DNA from 2 places in the Labrenzia sp. 5N genome. Region 1 is predicted to be linked to the other one. Evidence: predicted binding sites of a transcription regulator. Region 1 holds the regulator's gene; the other holds the start of a gene.
What was found. Region 1 encodes LexA, which represses DNA repair genes until DNA is damaged. Its sites were predicted from a motif close to TGTTCNNNNTGTGTTCNG; they were not measured.
Positions count from the first base shown of each region.

Region 1 (3,745 bases):
CGTATATGACCTGTGGCGGCAGCGAGATCGTTCTCTGTCATCTGGTGAAAGACTGTCCGGATGGGGCATGGCGACTTGTCTTTACCTCGGCAAGTGGGTTGCAGGGCTGTTCGTCACCGCATTGGTCGCAGGGCTGGCGACCGGCATAATAGGAGCTCATCACTTCAGCCGCATCGCGCCCTATGGCCTTGTCGGCAACTTGCTGGGAATGCCGGTGTTTTCACTTGTTGTGATGCCGATGGGAGTACTTGCATTCGTTCTGATGCCCTTCGGCCTTGCAGCTCTCCCTCTGGCTGTCATGTCTTTCGGAGTTTCACTTCTGTTGAGGGTTGCTTCCTTTACCGCAGTCCTTGATGCCGGCAGCGGAACTTCCGGAAGGCTCGACGGGGCTGCTGCATTGCTGTTGCTATCAGCATTATTTGCCGGATTGTTGGTGCCTGGCAGAAAGCGTGTGCTCGCCGGAGTGCCTCTCGTCGCAGGAATATTGATTGTTCTTACCAGCCGGCCTCCCGATATCCAGATTGCTGCAAGCGGCTCTCGAATAGCTGCCCGCGATGAAACGGGAACTTTGCGTTACGCAGCAAGGGGGAGATCGTTTGCAAGTGATCTATGGCTGCAGTCGGAAGGAGTGAGGAATGATGCGATCTTGTCGCGCAAGATGAAATCGCCTCAAAGAAATTGCGATGACGACGGTTGTGTCATCAGGGCCTACGTCAATTCAGAGGACGCAGAACGGCTGGATGGCAAGCGATCCTTTTTTGCAATCGCGCAGCCAAAGACATTTGAATCGTTTCAGCTGGATTGCCGATATGCCGATTTGGTCGTGACCGATCTTGTCGCTCCGGAGAGCTGCGGCGCAACCCTCGTTCTGGATCACGGTACGCGCACCGAACGTGGTGCCGTCTCCATCTGGCTATCGCCCGGTGATTTCAGCGAGGCCGCAAATGCTACGAGCGGAGCCGGTGCACCGGGCCATCCGCCAAACGAAAATCTGAAAATCGAGAAACTGAAGTTTGCCATCCCGGACCCACCGCGCCCCTGGCATCACCAGGGTACGGTAACGAGAGACAGCCTGCGTCTAGCCGAGCGCGCCTCGGTGACCGAAGCGCGCGCAGAGGAGTGACTGGTCAATACTGACGAAACAGGGCAACGAGGCGGCCCTGAACACGAACGCGGCCGGGACCGAAGATCCTGGTTTCATAAGCCGGGTTGGCTGCTTCAAGAGCGATGGAAGCGCCTTTCTTGCGCAGCCTCTTCAAGGTGGCTTCTTCATCGTCCACAAGTGCAACCACGATGTCGCCACTGTCGGCGCTGTCGGTCCGGCGGATAAGAACGGTATCACCGTCCAGAATGCCGGCCTCAATCATGGAATCACCACGAACCTCCAGCGCGTAGTGTTCCCCGCGACCAAGCAGGTCCTGCGGCACTGTGATGGAATGGCTGTGTGTTTGAATGGCCTCGATGGGCACGCCGGCTGCAATGCGGCCCATGACGGGGATTTCCGTAACACTGGACACCGGCACCGGTGCAGCTTTTTCAGGCTCCGGTTTGCCGAGTGAGCCTTCAATGACTTCAGGTGAGAAGCTGCCTCTTGGCCGTGGAGCGCCCAGGCCGGGTGCGATGGAGTCCGGAAGACGAACAACCTCCATGGCTCTGGCCCGGTTCGGCAGGCGCCGGATGAAGCCACGTTCTTCAAGCGCGGTGATCAGGCGGTGAATGCCGGACTTGGAGCGCAGGTCGAGCGCATCCTTCATTTCGTCGAAAGACGGCGGCACACCGGTTTCTTTCAGTCTTTCGTGAATGAACATGAGCAGTTCGTACTGCTTGCGCGTCAGCATGTAGGCGTCCCCTGACCGAGAAAACATCTGGTACAAATCAAGAACATGGTACCTGTTCTCATTGTGTTCTGCAAGGGTAAATGTTCTCTTACTGTTCTTGGCTTCGAACAAGTTGCCGTATTCAATCCGTCTCCGATATCGGATTTAGGTCGTCCTTCGATCCGGTCATGATCAGCAGTTCACAGGTGATCAAAGTCGGCGCGTCACCAGTGGTGAGAATGCCCCGATGCAGTGCACCTTCGAGATCAACGGCGCGGATTGGGACGCAAAGCTCTTGATCCGGTTTCGCGCCAGCGTTTTCAGTCAGGAGTATCTCGGAGATCAGACCTGTCATCGGCTGGGCATCGCGAAACGCTGCTCCGGCCAGACTGCCCAGTCCATAGACCTCGTAGGAGGGGGCTTTCAGCTCTTTTGCGAGTTCTTGGATGCTGTCCGTCAGATCGGCAAACGGAGCGAGTGTGGTGATAAGCGCATTGTAATCGGTTGTCCGTGACTGTTTGTCATCCTGCTGCACACGAAACAGCGTGAATTCGGTTTCCGGATCCAGCGATGCCACGAAGGCTGCGCCTTGCAGGCCGTACCCTTTGATGGCCCCCTGATGCGCAACCTTCAGCGTATGCGGCAGTAAGTGGCCAAGGTGCTCGACTTCTTCCTCACGCCAATAGGCGTGTACATGAGCGAACCATTCACCATCTCGTATCCCGAGAATGGCAACTGCGGACTCCAGCGTTGCGCCTTTCGAGGAGTGCGTGTCGCTGTACCAGGCTGCATGTCTGTCATCAATTGCACAGGCAGGCATTACGAAGTCGAACGCTTCGAGCGTGAGCCCGGAAAGATCGAGAACGGCGGAGCTCAGTCCTTGGTGCGTGGCGAAGCGGCCCAGCGCCTCCAGCAAGGGAGTTTGCTCTGCCAGGGAGATTTCCAATGGTTTCGCCAGACATCTGGCATGGGGGAGCCGATTGATGGCTGCTGGGCCGGGATGACGAATGTCGGACAGAGACCTGGGGGCGGGCCGTCTCATAACAGGCCTTTCTCGGTCAAATGCTCCCGCACCAGTTTCTTGGTGATCTTGCCATAGGCGCTTGTCGGCATTGCGGGAATGAAGAGATAACGTGCAGGCATCTTGTAGCGGGCGATCTTGCCGTTCAGATAGTCGCTGAGTTCCTGATGGTCGGGTGACTTGTCTGGGGCAGCCACGCAAACGGCTAGGCCGACTTCGCCCCATTGCCTGTCCGGAATGCCGAGAATTGCGACCTCGGAAATATCCGGATGTGTAAGCAGCACTTCCTCGACTTCCTTCGGGTAGACGTTGGAGCCACCAGAAATGTACATGTCCGACGCTCGGCCTGTCAGGAAGAGGTAGCGCTGTTCATCCATGTGACCGATGTCTCCGGTGCGGAACCAGCCGTTCCGGAAAGACTTCTGGTTGGCGTCTTCGTCTTCCAGATAGCCAGCACAGACTGCCGAACCGATGACGCAGACTTCACCCGTTTCATTGGGGGGCAAATGATTGCCTTCCTCGTCCTGAATCGAAACCTCTATACCTGTGCGCTCGGTACCGCAGGTGCCGCTGCGTGTCTCAGGTCCATCCTCCAGAAAATGATCCTGTGGCCGTAGCACGGTGATGTTTCCGGTGACCTCGCCAAGTCCGTAGTATTGAACCAGAACGTGCCCCAATTTCTGGAGTGCCAGCTTCTGGTCCTCCCTATACATGGGAGCCCCCGCATAAATGACGTGACGAAGGCTCGAGTGATCGTACTGATCGACAGAAGGGTCCTCCACCAGGCGTTTGACGATTGTGGGAACGGTGAAGAGATTGCTGACCTTGTGTTTTTCGATCAACTCGAATGCAGTCGACGGATTGAAGCCACCTCCGGGCAGAAGAACATGTGTGGAACCAACTGATA
Region 1 covers NZ_JAAZTM010000020.1:126,542-130,286, forward strand. The annotation lists gene HEP89_RS21120 (ComEC/Rec2 family competence protein) at 1-1,123, shown strand, start outside; gene lexA (transcriptional repressor LexA) at 1,128-1,838, opposite strand; gene HEP89_RS21130 (hypothetical protein) at 1,960-2,763, opposite strand; gene HEP89_RS21135 (acyl-CoA synthetase) at 2,856-3,745, opposite strand, start outside.

Region 2 (3,745 bases), 250 kb from region 1:
AGGGTTTTATCGCTTCCCTGCAAGGATCGAAGGCTGTTCGGCATATCCGCCGAGGATGTTCTACATCCGAGCGTGATATGGCAACGCAGTTACCGTGCAACCGGGCCCCGCGACCCGATTCCCGGAAACTGCGCCCGTAAACCGTTTGATACTATAACAGGGTTCATCAGATGGTTAAGGGGCGCCGTCCTACACAGGTTTGAAATCAGCCGACTGTGACGATTTTGCCTCGTTGCTGACAGTACAGCTGCCCACCATCACGGTGCCAGAAACGGCAGAACTGCGGCTGTTTGGAAAAACAACCTGGCGTGATTGGCATCACGCCGCCTTCTTCGTCAACGGCGTATCTACGGCTTCACGAGTACGTGAGACATTACCGGAGAGCCAAATGCCGTTTCAATTCAATGTTGGTGACCATTCGTCACCGATCTGGAAATACACAAGTTTCAACTCTTCCCAGTATTCAAAGCTGAAATGGGCCAGAAACAAGCTTTTCAAGATGGTCAAGAACAACCCGGGATGTAATGCCTATTTCCGGACGCTACCCAAGGGGCGAAGCTTGTCGGACATGATCAACGACAGCTCGATTTGGGTGAATTACGGACCGACCATTTCACCGCTACATGGGGAAATCCACGTTCCTTCCGGGGAAATCGCGGTTGGTGACCGGGCCTTTAAAATGGGCAGGTGGATGGTGCTGGCCACCATCATTCATGAATTCGCGCATCACAACGGCGCCCCGATTACGGGTGGCGACACACGCGCAGAAGAAGCCGTCTATCACTGCGGTCTCGGCAGTGCGAAGGAATATTACGACGGCGTTGATGACCCGAACACGCCTTACGACCCAAACGTCGGCGGTTGATCAACATACCCTGGTGCGCGGCCCCAAAGCATGGGACCGCACCCGCTAACGCAGAAAAAGATCAGAACGGAATTTCGTCGTCCATGGGGCCGCCACCGCCACCGGACGGACCGCCGTAACCGCCACCGCTGCTGGAACCGCCGCCATAGCCACCACCGAAATTCCCGCCGGAACCGGAACCGGAACCGCCGCCGCCGAAGCCACCTCCGCCTTGTGAGTCATTGCCGTAATCGGGAAGACCGCCGGATGCACCGCCACCTTCGCCGCGGCCGTCAAGCATGGTCAGGTTGGAGTTGAAGCCCTGCAGCACGATCTCGGTGGAGTACCGGTCCTGACCGGACTGATCCTGCCATTTGCGGGTCTGAAGCTGGCCTTCGAGATAAACCTTTGATCCCTTGCGCAGATATTGCTCCGCAACTTTGCAAAGACCGTCGTTGAAAATCACGACACGGTGCCACTCCGTCTTTTCACGACGCTCACCGGTGTTGCGGTCGCGCCAGGATTCCGACGTCGCAATCCGGAGATTGGCGATCGGGCGGCCATCCTGCGTACGGCGGATTTCCGGGTCTGCTCCCAGATTGCCGACCAAAATTACTTTGTTGACGCTGCCCGCCATACTGAACTCCTGTTTGTTTTTCGTTGACCCCGCCGACGATGTTCGTGTGCTTCTCCGGCACGTGTCGATAAACGGTCAACGTTGCAAGCTTTGCTGCTAGAAACCAGAACCCTAACGGCACGCCAACAGCTTCGCCGCTATTTTCGCCAGGCTTCACTCATTTTCCACAAGGCAACTCACAAACTGCCGCCTGGTTCATCCGCCTAAAATTCGAGCAAAATCGACAGACACAATCCTTGATTGCGCCAAGTTACAATTTGCTCCACTTTTGTTCCAATCAAGCCCCGATTTTTCTGTCAGGACATTATCTCATGAACTGCGAGGTTTCGGTCACCTATTTCTGCTCGGCTCCTGACGCGGTAATCGTTAATGTACTTGTTTTGTTCTTATCATTTCTGTAAAAGCGATTCAATCAGGCATCGCATCGACAAGTGCCTCTGGCACGATAATGAAAATGCCTCACTGGAAGCTCCGCCCGAAACTGCTATATCGGGGCAAACAGACATCATCGGCAATGGACCATCTTAGCGTATGCGCGAGCAACAATCGTCTTTGGGCGACGCATGCGGTCAGGAAGAACGACAATGAAGACAGCCAAGGGATCGCAGTCGGAAGAAGCCTGGAAGGCGGACCCAACACGGGTCATCAGCATCCGTGGCGCACGGGAGCATAACCTGAAGGGCGTCGACCTGGACCTGCCCCGCGACAAGTTGATTGTCATGACCGGCCTGTCTGGCTCTGGCAAGTCGTCACTCGCCTTCGACACCATATATGCAGAAGGACAGCGGCGGTACGTGGAAAGCCTGTCCGCCTACGCGCGCCAGTTCCTGGAAATGATGCAGAAACCGGACGTCGACCAGATCGACGGACTGTCTCCGGCAATCTCCATCGAACAAAAGACCACGTCCCGCAATCCGCGCTCCACGGTCGGAACGGTTACGGAAATCTACGATTACATGCGCCTTTTGTTTGCGCGAGTCGGCGTTCCCTATTCCCCCGCCACCGGTCTGCCTATCGAAAGCCAGACCGTCAGCCAGATGGTCGATCGCATTCTGGAGCTGGAAGAAGGTGCCCGCCTCTACCTGCTCGCGCCGATGGTTCGCGGCCGCAAGGGCGAGTATCGCAAGGAACTTGCCGAGCTGATGAAGAAGGGTTTCCAGCGCGTCAAGATCGACGGAACCTTCCATGAGATTTCCGAGCCCCCTGCCCTCGACAAGAAATTCAAGCACGATATCGACGTCGTCGTAGACCGTATCGTCGTGCGTGACGATATCTCCGGTCGGCTTGCCGATTCACTGGAAACGGCGCTGAAACTTGCCGACGGCATTGCAATTGCCGAATTTGCCGACAAGACCGACGAGAACGGCAACCCGGAACGGCTGATCTTTTCCGAAAAATTTGCCTGCCCGGTATCCGGCTTCACCATTCCGGAGATCGAGCCGCGCCTGTTCTCGTTTAACAATCCCTTCGGTGCCTGCCCCACTTGTGATGGCCTTGGAACGACACTCGCCTTCGAGGAAGACCTGGTTGTTCCTGACCACTCGCTTTCCTTGCGCGAAGGAGCTGTCCTGCCGTGGGCGAAGACAGGGTCGACATCACCTTATTATGCCCAGACGCTGGAAGCACTCTGCAGTCATTTCAAGGTGTCCATGGCAACGCCCTGGAAGGATCTTCCTTCGGAAGTGCGCGAGGCAATTCTTCATGGAACCGGCAATGCGAAGATTGAATTCGTCTATGATGACGGCGTCCGCAGCTACCGGACAGAAAAGACCTTTGAAGGTGTAATCGGCAATATCGAGCGGCGCTGGCGCGAGACGGAATCCACCTGGGTTCGCGAGGAACTGGCAAGGTTTCAATCCGATCATGCCTGCCCGGCTTGCAGCGGGTTCCGTCTGAAACCGGAAGCGCTTGCCGTCAAGATCGCCGGCAGGCATATCGGTCAGATCACCGAACATTCCATTCGCGATGCAAGCCTCTGGTTTGAAGCCCTGCCGGAGCAACTGAACGACAAGCAGAGCGAAATCGCAGGTCGCATCCTGAAGGAAATTCGCGAGCGGCTGAAGTTCCTGAATGACGTTGGCCTTGAATATCTTACCTTGTCCCGGTCTTCCGGAACACTGTCAGGCGGCGAAAGCCAGCGTATCCGCCTCGCCTCGCAGATTGGCTCGGGGCTGACAGGAGTTCTCTATGTACTGGATGAGCCGTCCATTGGCCTTCATCAGCGCGACAACGCCCGTCTTCTGGAAACGCTGAAACACCTGCGC
Region 2 covers NZ_JAAZTM010000020.1:379,897-383,641, forward strand. The annotation lists gene HEP89_RS22275 (hypothetical protein) at 389-865, shown strand; gene HEP89_RS22280 (single-stranded DNA-binding protein) at 927-1,481, opposite strand; gene uvrA (excinuclease ABC subunit UvrA) at 2,066-3,745, shown strand, end outside.
Region 2: uvrA (excinuclease ABC subunit UvrA) is a predicted target of LexA. The motif match lies at 1,852-1,869, and genes of this name have one in related genera.